Regions from separate parts of the Clavibacter sp. CT19 genome, predicted to be linked through region 3. Evidence: riboswitches for the same ligand, from Rfam matches in the RefSeq annotation. Region 3 holds a riboswitch; each other region holds the start of a gene.
The links. A riboswitch is a leader RNA that binds a small molecule or an ion and turns the genes downstream of it on or off. The one in region 3 is predicted to bind thiamine pyrophosphate.

Region 1 (7,192 bases), on a different contig from region 3:
GTCGCGAGGGCCAGCAGCACGGAACCCTCGCTCACCACCACGAGGAGGAACTGCGCGTAGACGTCTCCCGAGGTGCGCCCGTAGAGCAGGATCGTGAGGCCCGCGCCCGGGGCCGCGATCCAGATCGGGATGCCCCGGACGAGGAGGGACCGGACGCGGATCCCGGTGAGCGGGAGCAGCAGCAGCTCGAGCGCGAGCGCGGCACCGGCGGACACCACGTCGAGGCTGAGGACGAGCGCGAGGGTCAGGACGAGCGCGGCGGCGAGCCGGGCGACCGGGTTCACGGCGGCGAGGCCGGTCGCACGCGCGGCGGGCGCTGGCTCGCGGATCGCCGCGCTCACCGGACCACCCGGAGCCGCGCGGGTGCCGCGGCGGCGGGAGCCAGGCGGAGCACGTCGTCCGCGAGCGCCTCCACGAGGTCCTCGTCGTGCGTCACGGCGAGCACGCCGACGCCCTCGCGGTCGACGAGGTCGGCGAGCAGCGCGACGAGCTCCGCCCAGGTGCGGGCGTCCTGGCCGAAGGTCGGCTCGTCGAGGACGAGGAGGCGCGGGGCCGTCGCGAGCGCGGTGGCCACGGACAGCCGGCGCTTCTCGCCCCCGGACAGCGTGAAGGGGTTGGCCTGGGCGAGGCCGTCGAGCCGGAGGCGCACGAGGAGCTCGTCGACGCGTCGCGCGGACGTCGCCGGGTCGGCGCCGACGGCGCGGGGCCCCACCTCCAGCTCCGCGCGGACGGTCGCCGCGAGGAACTGGTGCTCCGGGTCCTGGAAGACGGTGCCGATGCGGGCGGCGAGCTCGCGCGAGCGCCAGGCGGACGGATCCGCGTCGAGGCCGTCCGCGAGCGGGCCCTCGGCGACCACCCGGCCGGAGACGGCGGGCAGGAGCCCGCCGAGCGTGAGCGCGAGCGTGCTCTTCCCGCCGCCGTTGGGTCCCGTGAGCGCCGCGACGCGTCCCGCGGACAGGGTCAGCGAGACATCCTCCGCCACGGCGACACCACGCCGTCGCCCCACCGCGAGGCCATCGGCCCGGAGCAGCGGGGAGGGCGCCGCCGGGGCGCGGACGGGCGCCGCCGGCTCCCGACCGGGGACCCACACGCCGGCCGCCGCGAGGGAGGCGCCCTGGTCGCGGAGCACGTCGTCGGGCGCGCCGTCGGCGAGGATCCCGCCGTCCGCCCCGAGGACGACCACCCGGTCGACCAGGTCCCGCCAGACGGCGACGCGGTGCTCGATGACCACGAGCGTCGTGCCCGTGGACGCGACCACGCGCTCCACCGCGCGGCGCACCTCGCCGACGCCCTCCGGATCGAGGTTGGCCGTGGGCTCGTCGAGGAGCAGGAGGCCGGGCCGCATGGCGAGGACGCCCGCGAGCGCGAGCCGCTGCTTCTGGCCGCCCGAGAGCGCGGTCGTCGACCGGTCGAGCTCGACGTCGAGGCCGACGGCGTCGAGGGCGTCGCGGACGCGGATCCAGATCTCGTCCCGCGGGACGCCCAGGTTCTCGCAGCCGAACGCGACGTCGTCGCCGACGCGGGAGAGGATCACCTGCGCGTCCGGGTCCTGCAGCACGAGGCCGGCACGACCACGCTGGCCGGCCGGATCCACGCCGTCGACGCGCAGCTCGCCCCGGCTCTCGCCCTCGTCGTCGCCCCCGAGGACGCCCGCGAGCGCATGCAGCAGCGTGGTCTTTCCCGCGCCGGATGCGCCGAGGAGCAGCACGCGCTCCCCCGGCTCGATGACGAGATCGACGTCGCGGACGGCCCAGGCGCTCCGGCCGGCGTGGCGCCAACCCCATCCGACGGCCTTGACGGCCGCACCGCCGCCGCCCGACCGCGACGCGGCGTCCGCGGGCCACCGGTCGGCGACAGGGGCGGCCGTCGAGCCGCGCCGGCCGGGTCGCCGCACGCTCAGACCCGGGCCGCGGTGTCGCGACCCGAGGCGAACCGCGACAGCGCGCCGGTGCGGGCGAGCGCCCGGGCGACCAGCCACGACAGCAGGCCGGCGATCACCGCGCCGGACACGAGCGCCGCGATCGTGTAGACGACGACGAAGACCGGCGAGGAGCCCGGGTAGTAGGTGATGAGGTCGGTCACGGCCATGCCGAGGCCCGCCCCCATGCCCGCGAGGACGGCGACGTAGGCGCGCCAGTTGGCGTAGAGGAAGACGAGGAGCACGAGCTCCGCGCCGAGGCCCTGCGTCAGGCCGGAGAGCAGCGTGCTCACGCCCCACACGTTGCCGACGAGCATGGAGACGAAGGCCGCCAGCAGCTCGCCGTACAGGGCGGCGCCGGGCTTGCGGATCACGATGCCGGTGAGGACGCCGGCGAACAGCCAGCCGCCTCCGGCGAGGGCCTGGAGCCCGGGCAGCAGCGGCTCGAACAGGCCGGCGACGGGCACCGACGCCGTGTTCCAGAGGACGAAGACGAGGCCGGAGGCGACGCCGAGGACGCTGGCCACGACGATGTCGATGACGCGCCAGCGGGCGCGGAGCCCCGAGCGGGGTGCGCGGGCGCCGGCGTCGCCGGGGAGCGCGGATGCGGTGGACGAGGGTGATGCGGTCATTGGACGTGCCCTTCGGATGAGTGTGAAGAGGGCACGGGTGCGAGATGGAAGCCTCCCTGCGCTGGCATGATCCAGATCAGGTTCTTACGGTCGAAGACTGGGTGTCTTCCTCTCAGCCCGGCTCACCGGACTCCCGTGTTCGAGGCGATCCTAGCGCGCGGTCGGGCGTCCGCCGCGCCCGGGATGCGCGGGCACCCCGGACGCACGGGAGCGCGGGCGCCCGAGGGCACCCGCGCTCCGCGGTGGTCGTGCGCGCCGGCCGGGCGCCCGTCGCTACCTGAGCGTCTTGATGAGCTTGACGAGGACCTTGCCCGAGATCCAGATGACGGGCGTGGCCACCGCGAGCAGCGCGATGACGTTCGGCTGGAAGCGCACCTCGCCGTCGGTGGCGATGTACGCGCCGATGGGCCAGGTGGCGCCGCCGCCCCCGCCGCCGCCCGCGACGTTGCCCTCGGAGTCGGGGAGGTCGCTGCCCCCGCCGAAGCCGTACCAGGCGAATGCCACGGGCACGATGGTCGAGCCGTCGATGTCGAGGGGGTCGCCGTAGACCGTCCCCACTCCGGCGTTCTTCACGTTCTCTGCGAGCTGTGCGACGAGGTTGGTCATGCGTCCCACCGTACCCCGCGAGCCCCGCCGGATGCCGGGCGATCCCGGTCCTCGCGGTAACCTCGCCCCTGGTGCGTCGTCGCGTCGCATCCGGCCTCCCCCGCCGCTGCGGCAGCTGCGGATCCACCGCCTGCCCCGCCCCCGACGGATCCGCGCCCGCGCGCGCGCCGCCGTGGGACGAGTCGACCCAACTGGAGGACCACTTGCACACCTGGCCCGGAAACCCGTACCCGCTCGGCGCGACCTTCGACGGGAGCGGCACGAACTTCGCGCTGTTCAGCGAGGTGGCCGAGCAGGTGCAGCTGTGCCTCATCGAGGAGGACGGCACCGAGACCCGCGTCGACGTCACCGAGGTCGACGCCCACGTCTGGCACTGCTACCTCCCGCACGTGCAGCCGGGCCAGCGCTACGGCTACCGGGTGACCGGTCCCTACGAGCCCGAGAACGGGCACCGCTCGAACCCCGCGAAGCTGCTGCTGGACCCCTACGCCAAGGCCACGTGCGGCGAGTTCGACTGGCACCCGTCCCTCTTCGCCTACGACTTCGGCGACCCGGCCAGCCGCAACGACGAGGACTCGGGCCCGCACATGATGCTCGGCGTCGTCGTGAACCCCTTCTTCGACTGGGACGGCGACCGCCTCCCCCGCACGCCCTACAGCGAGTCCGTCGTCTACGAGGCGCACGTGAAGGGCCTCACGCAGCTGCACCCGCGGATCCCCGAGGAGCTGCGCGGCACGTACGCGGGCATCGCGCACCCCGCCGTCATCGACCACCTGCAGCACCTCGGCGTCACCGCCATCGAGCTGATGCCCGTGCACCAGTTCGTGCAGGACAACACCCTGCTCGAGAAGGGCCTCCGCAACTACTGGGGCTACAACACCATCGGCTTCTTCGCGCCGCACAACGCGTACTCGTCCACGGGCGAGCTCGGCCAGCAGGTGCAGGAGTTCAAGTCCATGGTGCGGGCGCTGCACGCGGCCGGCATCGAGGTCATCCTCGACGTGGTCTACAACCACACGGCGGAGGGCAACCACCTCGGCCCGACGCTCTCGTTCAAGGGGATCGACAACCAGGCCTACTACCGGCTCATGGAGGACGACCCCACCTACTACATGGACTACACGGGCACGGGCAACTCGCTCAACGTGCGCCACCCGCACTCGCTCCAGCTGATCATGGACTCGCTGCGCTACTGGGTCACCGAGATGCACGTCGACGGCTTCCGCTTCGACCTCGCCTCCGCGCTCGCCCGCGAGTTCTACGACGTCGACAAGCTCGCCACCTTCTTCGAGCTCGTGCAGCAGGACCCGGTGGTGTCGCAGGTCAAGCTCATCGCCGAGCCGTGGGACGTGGGCCCCGGCGGCTACCAGGTGGGCAACTTCCCGCCGCAGTGGACCGAGTGGAACGGCAAGTACCGCGACACCGTGCGCGACTTCTGGCGCGGCGAGGCGTCGTCGCTCGGCGAGTTCGCGGCCCGGATCACCGGATCCGCCGACCTCTACGAGCACTCGGGCCGTCGCCCGGTGGCGTCGATCAACTTCATCACCGCGCACGACGGCTTCACCATCGCCGACCTCGTCTCCTACAACGAGAAGCACAACGAGGCGAACGGCGAGGACAACAAGGACGGCGAGAGCCACAACCGCTCCTGGAACATGGGCGTGGAGGGGCCGACGGACGACCCGGCGGTGCTCACGCTCCGCGGCCGGCAGCAGCGCAACATGCTCGCGACGATGATCCTGTCGCAGGGCGTGCCGATGATCCTGCACGGCGACGAGCTCGGCCGCACCCAGCAGGGCAACAACAACACGTACGCGCAGGACAACGAGATCAGCTGGGTGCACTGGGACCAGGCGGACCAGCCGCTGGCGGAGTTCACCGCCTCGGTGGTGCGCCTGCGCAAGGAGCACCCGACCTTCCGGCGCGGCCGCTTCTTCGACGGCCGGCCCGTGCGCCGCGGCGAGGGCGAACCGCTGCCCGACATCGTCTGGCTCGACGCCGACGCGACACCCATGGTGGACGACGACTGGGAGTCCGGCCTCCGGGCGATCGGCATGTTCCTCAACGGCAACGGGATCCGCGGGCGCGACCGCCGCGGCGAGGACATCTACGACACGCACTTCCTCCTCTACTTCAACGCCCACGACGAGCCCGTGTCGTTCACCCTCCCGTCGGACGAGTACGCGGACGCGTGGGAGACCGTGATCGACACCGCGGGCGTCGGAGCCGACTCGACGGCGCTCCGCGCGAGTAGCGTCGTGGACGTGGCGGCCAAGGCACTCGTGGTGCTGCGCGCCTACACGGAGCCCGAGGTGGAGCCCGACCACTCGGTCGCGGCGAGCCTCGCGGTCCTCACCCACGCGCAGGCCGACCGGCCCGCCGCAGACCCAAGGAGCGACATCAGTTGAGAACCCCCATCTCCACCTACCGGTTCCAGGTGCGGGAGTCCTTCGACCTCGCGGCCGTCGCGGCGCAGCTGCCGTACGTGAAGGACCTCGGCGCGGACTGGGTCTACCTCAGCCCGATCCTCACGGCGGAGCCCGGATCCGACCACGGCTACGACGTGGTCGACCACGCGCAGGTGGACCCGGCGCGGGGCGGGGCGGCGGGACTGAAGGCCGTCGCCGACCGCGCCCACGAGCTGGGGATGGGCGTGCTGGTGGACATCGTCCCGAACCACGTCGGCGTCGCCACCCCGGTGGAGAGCCTCTGGTGGTGGGACCTCCTGACCCACGGCACCGCGAGCCGCTACGCCGAGGCCTTCGACGTGGACTGGGACTTCGGGCGCGGCAAGGTGCGGATCCCCGTGCTCGGCGACGGCGAGTCCGAGCTCGACGAGCTGACGCTGGTCCGGGGCGACGACGGCACCGTCGAGCTGCGCTACTACGACCAGCGGTTCCCCGTCGCGCCCGGCACGGCCGAGGACGACGCGGACGCCCGCACGGTGCACGAGCGCCAGTCGTACGAGCTGATCAACTGGCGTCGCGCCGACGCCGAGCTCAACTACCGCCGCTTCTTCGCGGTGAACACGCTCGCGGGCATCCGCGTCGAGCTGCCTCGCGTGTTCGAGGAGTCGCACGCCGAGATCTCCCGCTGGTTCCGCGAGGGGCTCGCGGACGGCCTCCGGGTCGACCACCCGGACGGCCTGCTCGACCCGAAGGGCTACCTCGACGACCTGGCGCGGATCACGGACGGCGCGTACGTGCTCGTGGAGAAGATCCTCGAGCCCGGCGAGACGCTGCCCACCGACTGGGCCACCGCCGGGACCACCGGGTACGACGCGCTCGCCGAGATCGACCGCGTGCTCGTCGACCCCGACGGCCAGGTCGAGCTCGATCACCTCGAGGCGTCCCTCCGCGGCCTGCCCCAGGGTGAGCTCACGGACTGGGCCGACATGATCCGCGGCACCAAGCGCGGCATCGCCGACGGGATCCTCCGCAGCGAGGTGCTCCGCCTCGAGCGCCTCGTCGAGGACGCGCCCGCGGACGCCGCCGACGCGCTCGCCGAGCTGCTCGCCACCTTCCCCGTGTACCGCAGCTACCTCCCGGGCGGGCTCGCGCACCTCGAGGAGGCCGCCGAGGCCGCGCGTGCCAGCCGCCCCGACCTCGCCGCCACCATCGACGCGCTCATGCCGCAGCTGTCCGACCCGTCCACGCTCGTCGCGCAGCGCTTCCAGCAGACGAGCGGCATGGTCATGGCGAAGGGCGTCGAGGACACCGCGTTCTACCGCTACTCGCGGCTCGTCTCCCTCAACGAGGTCGGCGCCGACCCGTCGATCTTCGCCATCGACGTCGACGACTTCCACGCGCGCCAGCAGGAGCGCCAGCGCATCGCGCCGCACGCGATGACCACGCTGTCGACCCACGACACGAAGCGCGGCGAGGACGTGCGCGCGCGCATCGACGTGCTCTCCGAGACGCCCGAGGCGTGGCGCGACGCGCTCGAGCGGCTCCGCGAGGTCGCGCCCACCGGCGACGGCCCGTTCGAGAACCTGCTCTGGCAGACGCTCGTCGGCACCTGGCCCGCGTCGCGCGAG
Region 2 (7,192 bases), on a different contig from region 3:
CCACCACGCCACGCCCGTCTACGAGGAGCTGCCGGGCTGGCAGGAGGACATCACGGGCTGCCGCACCTTCGCCGACCTGCCGAAGAACGCGCAGGACTACGTGATGGCCATCGAGCGCATGAGCGGCGCCCGCATCTCGGCCGTCGGCGTGGGCCCGGAGCGCGAGCAGGTCGTCGTGCTGCACGACCTCCTCGAGGCCTGACCCTGATCCAGGACGGCTGGGCCGACGACGCCCGCCTCGGCACGGACGCCGCCGACCTCGCGCGCTTCCTCAGCCGGGCCGACGCGCGCACCATGAACCGCGAGCGACTCCAGGCGGATCTCGACATGGGTCAGGAGCAGTACGTGGCGGCGTGGCGCGAGCTGCACCGCTTCGGCTACGTGTCGTCGGCGGAGCTGCGGCGGCTGGTCGTCGAGCGGTAGGACGCCCCGAGGCTCGCGCGCGCATCAGGTCAGACCCGATCGATCGACCAGGATAGTTGGCGATCGACTACGATCCTGGGCATGCAACTGCAGCATCCGTTCCGCACGATCACTCCCACGATCGATGGAGACGTCCTCCGCGTGCTCGCCCGGTCGGACTCGTGGTTCACGGTCGCGCGGATCCGCAGCCTCGCGGGCTCGGGATCGCCCGAGGGCATCCGCCGGGTCCTGCGCCGGCTGGCGGAGCAAGGCGTGGTCGACACCCAGTCGGCCGGGAAGGCCGTGCTGCACAAGCTGAACCGGGACCATCTCGCAGCTCCGGCGATCCTGGAGCTCGCGCGTCTCGATCGGGAGCTCCACGACCGCATCCGGGCCTCCCTCGCGGCCTTCCGCGTCGCACCCCTGTTCGCCGTCCTCTTCGGCTCGGGGGCGCGGCTCTCCATGCGGCTCGACAGCGACCTCGACCTGCTGCTCGTCCGGGATCGGCCCGCCTCCGACGAATGGTCCGACGACGTCTCGGAGCTCGCACGCCGGATCCATCGGTGGACGGGAAACGATCCACGGATCATCGAGTACGGTCGCGACGACATCCGCGGGGCGGCCGCGGAGGAGCCGCTGCTCAGGTCGATCGCCGACGAGGGGATCGTGTTGACGGGAAGCGCGGCGGGCTTCCGCAAGGAGGTCGGAGCGGCATGACACCGGCTCGCGAAGCAGGGCGGACCGAAGCGGACGGTCGATTCCGCAAGGCGAGGCAGTTCGCGGACGCCGCGGAGCTGTTCGCGGACGCGGCCTCCGACGACGCCGACGAGTTCGGCGACGCCTACGTCACCCTCGCGGTGCATTCCGGCATCGCCTCCGGGGACGTCATCTCGATCGTCGCGAGCGGTGAGTACTCCCCGACGGGCAACCACCAGGAGTCGGTGGCGATGCTCCGCCGGGCGGACCCGGATGCGGCCAAGCACCTCGAGAGGCTGCTCGCTCTGAAGACCAAGGCGGGCTACGCGCATCGCCCCGTCTCCTCGGACGACGTGGCCAGGGCGCGTCGCGCACACGAGGCGCTGCTGGAGATCGCGTCCGCGGTGGTGGCTGGATAGCGCTGCACGACTCGCGGCTCGCGGCTCGCGCAGCAGGTGGTGTCACGGCGGCTGGTCGTCGAGCGGTAGGACGCCCCCGATCGGGCTATTCCGTTGCGCTGTATATCGTCTGACTGTACAGTCGGACGATATGAGGAGGGCGCGATGACGAGGGACCCGCTGCTGCCGCTCACCGAGACGGTGGCCTGCATCCTGCTCGCGCTGCGCGAGCCGGCGCACGGGTACGCGATCATGGCGCGCGTCGAGGAGATGAGCGAGGGCGCGGTGCGCCTCGCGCCGGGGACGCTCTACGGCGCCCTCGACACGCTCGTGAAGCAGCGGCTCATCACCCGGGTGGCGAGCGAGGATCCGCGGCGCAAGGTGTACCTCATCACCGACCGGGGATCCGAGGTGCTCGCGCAGGACGCCGAGCGCATGGCCCACCTCGTGCGGCTGCATGAGCGCGGCCGGGGGAGCAGGGAGGGATGACCATGGTGATCAGGTTCTTCGTCGACTTCGACGAGGAGGAGCGCTGGCTCGACCGGATGGCGGCCGAGGGGCGGCTGATGCGGAGGCGCGGGTTCGTCTACACGTCGACGGACATCGAGCCCGGATCCGCCGTCGTGCGGATCGACTACCGGCCGAGCATGACGGCGGCCGACTTCGCCGACTACGTGCAGCTCTTCGCCGACGCGGGCTGGAGGCACATCAGCGGCAGCCGCAGGAGCGGCACGCAGCACTTCGCGTCCACGACGGCGGATGCGGACGCCGAGATCTTCTCCGACGCCCGGTCGCGGGCCGAGCGGTACAAGCGCGCGCTCGACGTGAACGCGGCGGTGCTCCTGCCGCTGCTGGTGGTGGTGTTCGTCCTCGCCGCGACGGAGGGATCCGGCGTCCGCGCGATCCTGCGCCCGGACGAGTGGTACCTGACGCCCGGCCTCTGGGAGATGGAGGGGTGGCGGTTCGCCGGCGCGTTCCTCTTCGAGTCGGTGTTCGTGGCGATGCGGGTGGGACTGCCGCTGCTCCTCGTGGTCGGGTGCGTCGTGATGCTGGTGACCGCGGTGCGGCAGGGGATCCTCTATCGGCGCGCGGTCGCGGCGGCGGCGGAGGCGTAGGTCCCTAGGTCCCACCGTCCTCCACGGCCAGGCCCGGCGTCGCGCCGACTCCGTCGCGGCGGCGGTATGGTCATCCCGAACACGGGAGTCCGGTAGGCCGGGCTGAGAGGAAGACCACCAGTCTTCGACCGTAAGAACCTGATCTGGATCATGCCAGCGCAGGGAGGCATCTCTTGAGGGACCGCGCATCCGCGCGCGTCCCACCCGTGCATCCGCGACCACGGAAGGCACGCGCGTGACCAGCACCGCATCCCCCACCACCCGCCTCGAGGCGGCGCCCACCCCCGAGGAGTTCGGCGTCGGCGCCCGGCTCAGCCTCGCCGTCATGCGCGACGACTTCGTCGACGTGATCCTCGGCGCGCTCGCCGCGACGCCCGCCGACGGCCTCGTCATCGAGACCGACGACGTGAGCACGTTCGTCGGCGGGTCCGAGCAGGACATCGTCCGCTGGCTCGTCGCCCTGCTCGCGCACGCCGCCGGATCCGGCGCGCACGTGCAGGCGACCATCGCGTTCTCGCGGGGCTGCCCGGGCGAGGTCGCGTGCGGCACGGGCGTCGTGCGCGTCGGCGAGGTGCCGGCGGCGGACGCCACCGGGATCGCCGCGTCCGCGCAGTGGGCGCTGTACCCGCTGTCCGACGCGCCCGCGGCGGATCACATGAAGGACATCCACGCGGCCATCGACCACGCCCGCGCGGTCGGCACCTTCGCCGGGTCGCAGCACTTCGTGACGGCGCTCCGCGGCGACCTCGCCGACGTGATCACCACGGCCGCCGCCGGCTGGGTGCTCGTGGGCCGCTCGGTGGCGCACGTCACCAGCCACCTCACCGTCTCGTTGAACAGCCCGAGCCGGACGGCCGGCGCATGAGCGCGCCCGTCGAGGCGCGGGATCCGCGTCCCACCGCCCCGCGCCGCGCGCGCTGGGACCTCCGCGACATCGTGCTGCTCGTCACGCTGGGCGTGGTCTTCGGCTTCCTCTACTGGGTGCTCGTGCAGGGCTGGACCGCGCTGTCGGTCGCGGCCGGGCCGCTCGGCGACCTGACCCAGCACGTGCTGCTCGGCGGCTGGCTGCTCGTCGCGCCCATCGCGATCGCCGTCATCCGGCGGCCGTTCGCGGGCGTCGCGGCGGAGGTGATCGCGTCGGTCATCGAGGTCGTGTTCCTCGGGTCGGCCGTGGGGCCGATCCTCTTCGTGTCGGCGGCGATCCAGGGCGCGGGCAGCGAGATCCCGTTCGCGGCCGGACGCTACCGCCGCTACGGCTGGCTGCACTACGCGGTCTCGGGCGGTCTCGGCGCGCTGCTCGTCTTCTTCTTCTCGGCGTTCCGCTCCGACTGGTACGGCACCGAACTGTTCTGGGTGCGGCTCGTGATCCAGGTGGCTTCCGGCGTCGTGCTCGGCGGCCTGCTGGCGAAGGTGATCGTCGACGCGCTGGTCCGCACGGGCGCGGTCGACGACTTCGCCGTCGGCCGGACGTAGGGGTGACGGACGCGCGAGGCCCCGTCGTCGCGCTCGACGGGGTGGGCGTCGCGTTCCGCTCGCGGGAGGTGCTGCGGGACGTGACCTGCCGGATCGGGGCGGGGGAGCGGATCCTCGTGATCGGCCCGTCCGGATCCGGCAAGTCGACCCTGCTGCACGTCGTCACCGGCGTGGTGCCGCACTCCGTGCACGCGACCATGACGGGGAGCGCGACCGTCGCGGGGCTCGTGGACGCGCCCGTGCTCGACCGGGTGCGGCACGTGGGCTTCGTGGCGCAGGATCCGTCGGCCGCCGTCGTGCTGCCCACGGTCGAGCAGGACGTGGCGCTCGTGCTCGAGAACCACGGCGTGGATCCGGCGGAGGTCGACGCCCGCATCGACGAGGCGCTCGAGGCCGTGGGCGCCGGCCACCTCCGGCACCGGGAGACGGACCGGCTGAGCGGGGGAGAAGCGCAGCGCGTCGCCATCGCGGCCGCGCTCGCCGCCCGGCCCGCGCTCCTCGTGCTCGACGAGCCGACCGCGATGCTCGACGCCGCGGGCGTGCGCGCCGTGCGGGACGCGATCGCGCGGCTGCCGGCGGAGGTCGCCGTGCTGATGGTGGAGCACCGGCTCGACGCGCTCGGGCCGGAGGGGCTGCCGGCGCGGACCATCGCGCTGGATCCCGCCGGCCGGCTCCTCGCCGACGGCCCCACCCACGAGGTGCTGCGGGAGCACGCGGCGGCGCTCGCCGAGTCCGGCTGCTGGGTGCCGGGGTGGGCGGCGGACGCGCACACGCCGGTCCCGCGCGCGTCCGCGGCCCCCGCGGCGGAGCCGGTGCTGCGTGCCGTCGGGCTCGCCGTGCACCCGGCGGCCGTGCGGCCGCGTCGCTTCCGCCGCGCGCCGGATCCGCTCCCGCCCGTGCTCGCGGGCGTCGACCTGGCGCTCCGGCCGGGCGAGCTGGTGGCGCTCATCGGGGCGAACGGATCCGGCAAGTCGACCCTGCTGCGGACCCTCGCCGGGCTCGTTCCCCCGGTCGCCGGGAGTGTCGCGGGGGCGCGGCCCGGCATGGTGTTCCAGGATCCGGCGCACCAGTTCGTGGCCGCCAGCGTGCGCGACGAGATCGCCGTCGGCCTCGCGGACGACGACCCGCGCATCGACGACGCGCTCCGCTGCCACCGCCTCGAGCACGTGCGGGACGCGTCGCCGCACCGGCTGTCGGGCGGGGAGAAGCGGCGGCTGAGCCTCGCCGCGATGCTCGTGCACGACCGGCCGGTGCTCCTCGCGGACGAGCCCACCTTCGGGCTCGACCGCCGCGACGCCGAGGCGGCCATGGGGGCGCTCGCCGATGCGTCGCGCACGCGCGCGGTCGTGTTCTCCAGCCACGACCTCGCGCTCGTCGGGCGTCACGCCACGCGGGCCGTGGTGCTCGGGCGCGGCACGGTGATCCACGACGGCGGGGTGGACGCGCTCGTCGCGTCGCCGGCGCTCCTCGTCGCGGGCGGGATCGCGTGAGCGGCCCGGACGACAGCGGCCTCGGCGTGAGCGGCCCGGACGACAGCGACCTCGGCGTGAGCGGGCCGCGCGCGAGCTGGCTCGCCCGGCGCAACCCGTCGGCGGTGCTCGCCGGGCTGTTCGCGGTGTCGGCCGCGCTCATCGCCGTGCGGGATCCGGCCGTCGCCCTCGGCGTGCTCGTGCTCGCCGTGGCGCTGGCGCTCGTCGGCGCGCGCGTCGGCGTCGGCGCCGTCCTCCGCGCGCAGCTCGCATTCGGCGGCTTCGCCCTCGGGATCCTGCTGGTGAACGCGATGAGCCGGCCGGGCGCGGTGCTCGCGCGGGCGGGGGCGTTCCGGATCACCGAGGAGGGCCTCGACATGGGCGCCGCGCTCGCCCTGCGGACACTCGCGCTCGGCACGCTGTCGGTCGCGTTCCTGGCGGCCGTGGATCCGGTCGACCTCATGATCAGCCTGCACCTCGACCTGCGGCTGCCCGCGCGCGTGACCTTCGCGGTGCTCGCCGGTCAGCGGATGCTCCAGCGGCTCCCCGCGGAGTGGGCGACGATCCGCGCGGCGCAGGCCGTGCGCGCGCCCCTCGACCGGCGCGGTCGTCCGCGGCGGGGACCCTTCGCGGCGGCGGCGTTCGCGCTGCTGGTGTCGTGCATCCGCCGGTCGGCCCGCGTCGCGCAGTCTCTGGAGGCCCGGGGCCTCGGGCTCGAGCCGCGCACGGTGTGGCGACGGAGGTCGCGGGGCTGACGCGCGGGCCCGCCGGCGGATCAGGCGCCGGACGCCCCGACGAGGACCGCGCCCGCGATCCGGTCGGCCGCCTCGGCCGGGGTGATCCGCGACGTGTCGACGACCTCCGCCTCCGCGTGCAGCCAGGTGCGGGCCGCCTCCTCGTAGGGCTCCACGCGGGAGAAGCGGAAGGCCGACGGGCCGAGGTCCGCATCGTGCTGGATCCGGTCGCGGAGCGTCGCCGTGTCCGCGTGCAGCACGAAGTGGCGGATGGGGATGCCGTGCGCGGCGAGGCCGGCGCTGATCTCGCGCCAGTAGGCCTCGACGAGCACTGTCATGGGCATGACGAGCGTGCCGCCCGCGTAGTCGAGCACGCGCCGCGCCGTCTCGACCACGAGCGGGCGCCACGGCGTCCAGTGCTGGAAGTCGTCCAGCTTCGGGAGGGGCGGCCGGATGTCCATGAGCACCTCGCCGACCTTCTCGGCGTCGAGCACGCGGCCGTCGGGGATCCGCTCCTGCACGAGCCGCGAGGTCGTCGTCTTGCCCACGCCGTGGGTGCCGTTCAGCCAGATGATCATGGCCGGAGGCTATCGGCGGCGTGGCGCCGTCGGCATCCGTCCGGCGACGTATCCCGGTCCGCCCTGGCCGCCGGCGTGCCGGAGGACCAGGCTGGAGGGGCGGCGGGATCCGGCCCCGTCCCACGACGCGCTTCCCCGCGCACGCGGAAGGACCCCATGCTCTCGATCGTCTACTCCAGCACCGCCGAGCGGTCCTTCGACGACGTCGACCTCGCGCAGCTCCTGGCCCAGAGCCGCGCGACCAACGCGGCGCACGGGCTCACGGGCCTCCTCGTCCACCGGCAGGGGCGCTTCCTCCAGCTGATCGAGGGCGAGGAGGACGACGTG
Region 3 (7,192 bases):
CCCGTGACCGCGTGGCGGATCATCGCGGCGCAGACCATCGACGCGAAGATCGCGGAGCTCATCGACAGCAAGGCGGGCCTCGCGGCGCGCGCGCTCGACGGCGAGGACTTCGACGAGGCCGGATCCACGTCCGTGCAGCTCGACGCGCTCTCGCACCTGCTCGAGGAGGCGCTGGCCGCGGGCTGATCCGCTCCACACGACGACGCCCCCGCGACCAGCAGGTCGCGGGGGCGTCGTCATGCGGGAAGGCGCTAGCCGCGCTCGGCCTTCCGGCGTTCGCGCTCGGCCTTCCGCGCCGCGCGGCGCGCGCGGGCGACGGCGTCCTGGGCGTCCTGCGTCGGGTTGGAGCGCTTGGTGCCGATGACGGCGAAGACGATGAGGATCACCACGACCACCATCACGGCGGGCATCACGACAGACAGGATCACGGCGGCTCCTCGGATCGGGACTCCGAGCGTACCGACCGGATCCGCCCGCTCAGTCCTCCAGCGTCGCGCCGCGGAGGTCCGGCAGGGTGAGCGCGGCAGCCGCGGCCAGCGCGAACACCGCGGCGAAGACGCCGAACGGCAGCGCGACGCCGCCGAGCGCGAGCAGCGGCGGCACGCACAGCGGCGCGACGATCGAGGCCAGGCGCCCGAAGCCCGCCGCGCTGCCGGCGCCCGTCGCGCGCACGCGGGTCGGGTAGAGCTCCGGCGTCACGGCGTAGAGGGCGCCCCACGCACCGAGGTTCGAGAACGACATGAGGGCGCCGAACACGAGGATCGTGGTGACGTCGTCGGCGGTGCCGAAGAGGCCGGCCGACACCGCGGATCCCGCGAGGAACACCGCGAGCGTCACCCGTCGCCCCCACCGCTCGACCAGCCAGGCGGAGACCGCGTACCCCGGCAGCTGCGCGAGCGTGATGAGCAGCGTGTACCCGAACGACCGCACGAGCGAGAAGCCCTGCGCGACGAGCAGCGTCGGCAGCCAGATGAAGGCGCCGTAGTAGGCGAAGTTGACGCAGAACCACACGATCCAGAGGGAGAGCGTGCGGCGGCGGAGGCGGGCGCCGAAGAGGCGCTCGCGAGGCGCGCCGTCGGAGGCGGCAGCGGCTTCGGGGCCGTCGGCCGGATCCGACGCGGGGCTCGCCGGGCGGTCGGCGTCGGGCGCGGGCGCCCTCCCGGCCGCCGCCTCCAGCGCCCGCACCACGCGCTCCGCCTCCGCGTGCCGCCCTCGCCCCTCGAGGAACCGCACCGACTCCGGCAGGCGCAGCCGCACGACGATCGCCCACACCGCGGGCACGGCGCCGAGCGCGAGCGCCCACCGCCAGCCGTCGTCGCTCGTGGGGATCACGAGGTAGCCGATGAGCGCGGCGGCGGTCCAGCCGACCGCCCACGACGACTCGAGGATCACGATGACGCGGCCGCGGATCCGCGCGGGCGAGAACTCGCTCACGAGCGTGGACGCGACCGGCAGCTCCGCGCCGAGCCCGAGGCCCACCACGAAGCGGAGCGCGATGAGCGCGCCCACCGACATCGCGAGCGCCGAGACGCCCGTGGCCACGCCGTAGACCAGCAGCGTGAGGGCGAAGACCTGCCGGCGGCCGATCCGGTCGGCGACCAGGCCGCCGACGCTCGCGCCGATCGCCATGCCGAGGAACCCGGCGGACGCGACGAGGCCGAGCTGCCCCGCATCCGCCTTCCAGACGACCGCGAGCTGCGCGATGACGAACGAGATGAGGCCGACGTCCATCGCGTCGAGCGCCCAGCCGACGCCGCTGCCGCCGAGGATGCGCGAGTGCGCGCGGGTCCAGGGGAGTCCGTCGAGGCGCTGGGCGCGGGTGGGCTGCGAGGTGGTCGTGGTCATGTTCTCGGCTCTCGGGAGGGACGGGTCCGGAGCAGCGACGGCGGCCGGGCGGCGCGCATGGTCTCCTCGGGAGGACGGACCGAGCGTAGCCGGGCGGGCGGATGCGTCGCCGGCGCCGCTGCGGATCCCGCGACCGCCGCCGAGTAGACGCACGGGTGGCGCGTCCCCGAGGACGCGCCACCCGCCTGCCTCCCGCCTCCGCGGGCAGCACCCGATCAGCGGTGCGCGCGCTCCCGCAGGCGGTCGAACACCTCGGCGTGCGTGACGCGCAGCTGCTCCCACGAGGCCGTCATGTCGACGCGCTCGGGATCCGCGACCACCTCGGCGAAGCCGTGCTGCGCCCGCGGCACCGCGTCGCCCGGCAGCACGAGCGACTGGATGAAGGCGCCCGTGTCGTCCGAGAACGTGAGCGTGTGGCTCGCGACGTTGCGCTCCCAGTCGTCCGACGGCCAGGACAGGAACGCCACGTGGCGGGGCTCCACGCCCGTCTCCGCCGCCGAGACGTAGCTGCCGTAGTGCTCCTCGCCGGGCGAGAGGATCTTGTACGAGCCGTTGTCGAGGTACACGAGCAGCGCCTCGTCGAACGGCTTCGGGCCGAACATCGCCGTGTAGTGCAGCGCGTGCACGAGCACCGGGGTGCCGAGCGGCACGTGGTGCCCGGCCGCGGGCGTGGCGGTCGGCGTCGCGACGGACGCCGGCACGGCCGGCTGCAGGAACTCCTCGTCGGTCACGTGCTCGCCCCAGCCGACGGCGGCGACGGGGTCGTCGCCGTCCTCCAGCACCGCGATGTGCTCCATCGGCGCGTGGGCCGTGGCGCCGTGCCAGTGCTCCTCGCCGGCCTCGATGTACACGGATCCGCCCGGCGCGACCTCGACGACGCCGCCGCCGCGCGTGCCCACCCGGGCGATGCCGGACGTGATGTGCAGGGTCTGCCCGAGGACGTGCGTGTGCCAGACGCTGCGGGCGCCGGGCGCGAAGGTGACGGCCGCGACAACCGCGCGCTGGTCGGCGGTCTGCGGGGTGGAGAGCCAGCGGAGGTGGACCTCGCCCGTGAACTGGTGGGCGGGCATCGTGATGGCGGGGGTCTCGGCCTGGACGCGCATGCGGTGTCCTCTCTGTCGGGCACGCGGGTGCCCGGGTCGTGGAACGGGGAGCCCCGGCGCGGTGTCGCGTCGGGGCACGGGCATCCTCCCGCGGGGGCGGCTGGGAACGCGGCCGGGCGTCCCCAGGCTCCGGGCGCCCGTGCGGTGGACGATCAGCCGAGGGCCTCCGGGGCGCGGAAGAAGTCGCGCTCGTAGGCGGAAGACAGGAGGGACGCCGTGAGCATCGCCGGGCGCCGGGCGGGACCCGCGAGCACGGCCGCCTCGTCCACCAGCTCGCCCGCGCGGCGGGTCGCCTCCGCGAAGGCCGGATCCGCGTACGTCGCGAGCCAGGCGCCGTACGGATGCGCGTCGCCGGACGCCGTCGCCGCCGCGCCCGCCGCGCGGAGCCGCGTGCCGACGTCGGCGTAGATCGTGTAGCAGGGCAGCAGCGCCGCGACCAGCACCGCGTAGTCGCTCGACGCGGCGTGCGCGAGCAGGTGGTCGACGTAGGCGCGCGTCACCGGCCCGGCGACCATCGGCGCCGGGTGCCGCGACAGCCACTCCGCGTGCAGCGCCGACTCCGCGGCGATCGCGTCGGCAGCCGCCCGCGCCCACACGACCTGCGCGTCGGGCGTGGGTGCGAGCTGGCTCGCCCGCGCGAGCACGCGCGAGTAGGCACGGAGGTAGATCGCGTCCTGCGCGAGGTAGTGGGAGAACCACGCCTCGGGCAGGGTGCCGTCGCCGAGGCGGCGGACGAAGGCGAGCTCGTCGATCTCGCGGCGGAGGTCGGCGGATCCCGCCCACATCTCCGCGGCGACCGATCCCGCGTGCGTGCCGGCCGCGTCCCACAGCGCGCGCAGGTGGTCGAGCGGGCCGGCGCCGGATCCGACGTCGAGGTCGTCCGCGTGCGCGAGCGATCCCGTGAGCCAGCCCTTCGCCTCCGTGAGCGCGACCAGCCAGTCGCCGCGCCGCGGGTGCAGGGTCGCGAGCGCGCTCGAGAGGGAGCAGCCCGTGCCGTGCGTGCTGGTGGTGGCGATGCGCGGCCCGGCGACGACGTCCACCGCCGGATCCGCGGACGTCGCGCCCGGCGTCACGAGCGCGTCCGGGCAGTCGTCGGCGCGGAGGTGCCCGCCCTTCACGACCACGCGGACCCCGTGGCGACCCGCGAGGTCGCGGCCCTGCGCGAGCGCCTCGTCCCAGCCCTCGGCCTCGGGCGCGCCGAGGAGCGCCGCGAGCTCGGGCAGGTTCGGGGTGACGACGTCGGCGAGCGGCAGCAGGCGGCGGAGGGCCTCGGTCGCGTCGGCGTCGAGGAGGGCGTCGCCGGACTGCGCGACCATCACCGGATCCAGCACCACCACCGGCGGACGCACCGCGCGCAGCCAGTCGGCCACCTCGTCGACCACCGCGGCCGAGCCGAGCATGCCGATCTTCACGGCGTCGATCACGACGTCGTCGGACACCGCGTCGAGCTGCGCGCGGAGGAACGCGACGGGCGGCACGTGGATCTCCCGCACGCCCCTGGTGTTCTGCGCCACGAGCGCCGTGACCACGGCCATGCCGTAGCCGCCGTTCGCCGCGATGGACTTGAGGTCTGCCTGGATGCCCGCGCCGCCCGTCGGATCCGTGCCGGCGATGCTGAGGACGCGGGGGACGCGGGTCGGGTCGCCCGCCGCGGGGTCCTCGGCCGGCTCGGCGCTCGCCGCGTCGGCGGGATCCGCGGCCGGGGCGTCGGGCTCTGCCGCGTCGGACTCCGCCGCGTCGGACTCCGCCGCGCGCGCGTCTCCAGCGGATCCCGCGCTCGCGCCCGCCCGCACCCGCTCCCACGCCTCCGCCAGCTCGCGCGCCGCCGCCTCCGGATCCTCGGCCGCGCAGATCGCCGACACGACGGACGTGCCCGCGCCGCCCGCCGCCGCGATCGCGGCCACGTCGCCCACGTCGACGCCGCCGATCGCGACGCACGGCACGGGGGAGAGGCCCGCGATGATCCCGAACCCGTCGTGCCCGAGCGGCGCCGGATGGTCGGGCTTGGTGCTCGTGGGGCGGATCACGCCGACGCCGAGGTAGTCGACCGTGCCCGCGGGGAGCGCGCGGACCGCCTCTACGTGCGCTGGCGTGTTCGCGGTGAGGCCCACGACGAGGCGGTGGTCGGGGCTCGCGGCGTCGAGCATCCGGCGCACGAGGTCGGCCGGCACGTCGGACTGGCCGACGTGCACGCCGTCCACCCGCGCGCCGCGGGCGAGGGCCGCGAGGACGACGTCGACGCGGTCGTCCACGAGCAGCACCGGTCGGGGCGCGGACGGATGCGCGGCCGCGTGCGCGTCGATCGCGTCCGCCGCGGCCAACACGGTCGCCAGCAGCTCGGCCGCGCTCGCGTGCTTGTCGCGGATCTGCACGGCCGTCGCCCCGCCTGCCACAGCCGCGGACACGACCGCGGGCACGCTGCGCGCGCCGCACAGGGCGGGGTCGGTGACGAGGTAGACGGAGAGGTCGAGCGCGCTCACGAGAGGCGCTCGCGCTGCGCGACGAGCTCGGGCGTGACGGCATCGAGCGCGTCGAGCAGCGCGACGGCGAACGACCCGGGCCCGCGCGTCCCCTCCGCGGCGATCTCCGCGGCGATCGTGTAGACGCTCGTCGCGGCGACGGCGGCCCGCAGCGGATCCGGATCCGTCGACGCGAACGCCGCCATCACCGCGCCGAGCGCGCAGCCGCCGCCGGTCATCTTCGTGAGGAGCGCGTCACCCGTGTGCACGCGCACGAGGCGGGTCCCGTCCGTGAGGTGGTCGACCGGCCCGGACACCGCGACGACCGTGCCGTAGGTGCGCGCGAGGAGCGTCGCGGCGTCGAGCGCCGCCTCCACCTCGTCGGTGGCGTCCACCCCGCGGCCGCCCGCGCCGCCGGTCGCGAGCGCGATGATCTCGGACGCGTTGCCGCGCACGATGGTCGGCGACAGCGCCACGAGCTCGTGCGCGAGCCGCGTGCGCACCGGCAGGACGCCGACCGCGACCGGATCCAGCGCCCACGGCGTGCCCGCCTCGCGCGCTGCGTGGGCCGCCTCGACGGCCGCCTCCCGCTGCTCCGCGTGCGGCGTGCCGAGGTTCACGAGCAGCCCCGACGCGATCCGCGCGAACGGCCCCGCCTCGGTCGGCACGTCCGTCATCGCGGGCGCGGCGCCCAGCGCGAGGAGGACGTTCGCGGTGAAGCCGGTGACCACGGCGTTCGTGATGCACTGCACGAGCGGCGTGCGCTCCCGCAGCAGGTGGAGGAGGTCCGCCGAGGCGGTCCCCGTCCCGGTGATCTCGTCGATGGATGGGCGCGCAGCGCTCATGGTGACATCCCTCCGCCGGTGCGAACCGGATCAGGTGCGACGGGTCTCATCTCAGCCCTCGTGGGCACCCCGTGTCAGGGATCCACCCTAGGGGAGACGCGTCGCACCCGCCGGGTCGAGCAGCGAGGCCGAGACGTCCCGAGGCGACGATGAGGTCGATGCGTCATGCGAGCCCACGGTCGGGGGACGACGAATCAGACGGTCATCTCGGACCGTCTGCGTGATCTGTCGGCCCTTCGGGCGCAGCCAGACCCCGCCAGAATCGGCCCTCCCGCTCGTGGGTCTCGACCAGCATCGGTAGGAGAGGAACGGCGACGTCGGCGCGGGTGATCATGTCATCCAGCGACGCGATCACGTCGAGCACCGATCGAGGGCCGAACTGGCCCGCGATCCGTTTGGCCTTGGTCCGCACGTTGTTCGGCGTCGGTCCGGCATCGACGATGGAGTGATTCCACAGCCTGTTGTGATGCGCGCAGCGATTGCGGAGGTAGACGAAGGCCCTCACGCGATAGGCGAATCCGGCCTTCGCCACACCGATGCTGGTCGCGACGGAGTCGGCGAGGGTTCCTTGTGCTCCCCGCTCGATCGCCTTGGACAGGGTCCCGAACGACCATGCCTCGACAGCGGACCACACCGGCAGCCGGCTGTAGTCGGAGTCCTCTCCTGCGTGCCCGCGGTAGCGGAGGATGTGCCGGTCCTTGCTGCGGTCGATGTCCCGGAGACAGGACTCGACGGTGGCCTCTCGACCTCCGACATCCGTGTAGAAGTCCTGCTCGAGATACGCCTGATAGGGGCCGTGCTCGCGACCGATGACATGTGCGACATGCGACCGCAGCAGGAGCTCGACCTGAGCGAGCGGCCGGACGAGAGAATCGCGCAGTGCGTCGTCGGCGACGTAGACCCCTCGGACGTCGTCGAACGCCGTCCCGCTCACGAAGTC

Region 1: it holds a riboswitch for thiamine pyrophosphate, as region 3 does, so the genes downstream of both, PED38_RS06100 (ECF transporter S component) here and thiM (hydroxyethylthiazole kinase) in region 3, are expected to answer to the same signal.
Region 2: it holds a riboswitch for thiamine pyrophosphate, as region 3 does, so the genes downstream of both, PED38_RS04820 (YkoF family thiamine/hydroxymethylpyrimidine-binding protein) here and thiM (hydroxyethylthiazole kinase) in region 3, are expected to answer to the same signal.

What each region holds. Positions count from the first base shown of each region.
Region 1 is NZ_JAQHYR010000004.1:41,673-48,864, forward strand. It holds gene PED38_RS06090 (energy-coupling factor transporter transmembrane component T family protein) at 1-341, opposite strand, end outside; gene PED38_RS06095 (ABC transporter ATP-binding protein) at 338-1,894, opposite strand; gene PED38_RS06100 (ECF transporter S component) at 1,897-2,550, opposite strand; TPP riboswitch at 2,586-2,697, opposite strand; gene PED38_RS06105 (hypothetical protein) at 2,824-3,156, opposite strand; gene glgX (glycogen debranching protein GlgX) at 3,360-5,564, shown strand; gene treY (malto-oligosyltrehalose synthase) at 5,561-7,192, shown strand, end outside.
Region 2 is NZ_JAQHYR010000003.1:151,553-158,744, reverse strand. It holds gene PED38_RS04850 (adenylosuccinate synthase) at 1-202, shown strand, start outside; gene PED38_RS04845 (hypothetical protein) at 295-423, shown strand; gene PED38_RS04840 (hypothetical protein) at 505-1,119, shown strand; gene PED38_RS04835 (hypothetical protein) at 1,116-1,517, shown strand; gene PED38_RS04830 (PadR family transcriptional regulator) at 1,662-1,985, shown strand; gene PED38_RS04825 (DUF2812 domain-containing protein) at 1,982-2,611, shown strand; TPP riboswitch at 2,682-2,790, shown strand; gene PED38_RS04820 (YkoF family thiamine/hydroxymethylpyrimidine-binding protein) at 2,847-3,476, shown strand; gene PED38_RS04815 (ECF transporter S component) at 3,473-4,084, shown strand; gene PED38_RS04810 (ABC transporter ATP-binding protein) at 4,087-5,574, shown strand; gene PED38_RS04805 (energy-coupling factor transporter transmembrane component T family protein) at 5,571-6,308, shown strand; gene PED38_RS04800 (AAA family ATPase) at 6,329-6,865, opposite strand; gene PED38_RS04795 (BLUF domain-containing protein) at 7,022-7,192, shown strand, end outside.
Region 3 is NZ_JAQHYR010000007.1:74,286-81,477, forward strand. It holds gene PED38_RS09810 (DEAD/DEAH box helicase) at 1-186, shown strand, start outside; gene PED38_RS09815 (hypothetical protein) at 252-428, opposite strand; gene PED38_RS09820 (MFS transporter) at 478-1,845, opposite strand; gene PED38_RS09825 (cupin domain-containing protein) at 2,061-2,948, opposite strand; gene PED38_RS09830 (bifunctional hydroxymethylpyrimidine kinase/phosphomethylpyrimidine kinase) at 3,101-5,428, opposite strand; gene thiM (hydroxyethylthiazole kinase) at 5,425-6,252, opposite strand; TPP riboswitch at 6,243-6,334, opposite strand; partial or broken gene PED38_RS09840 (Abi family protein) at 6,455-7,192, opposite strand.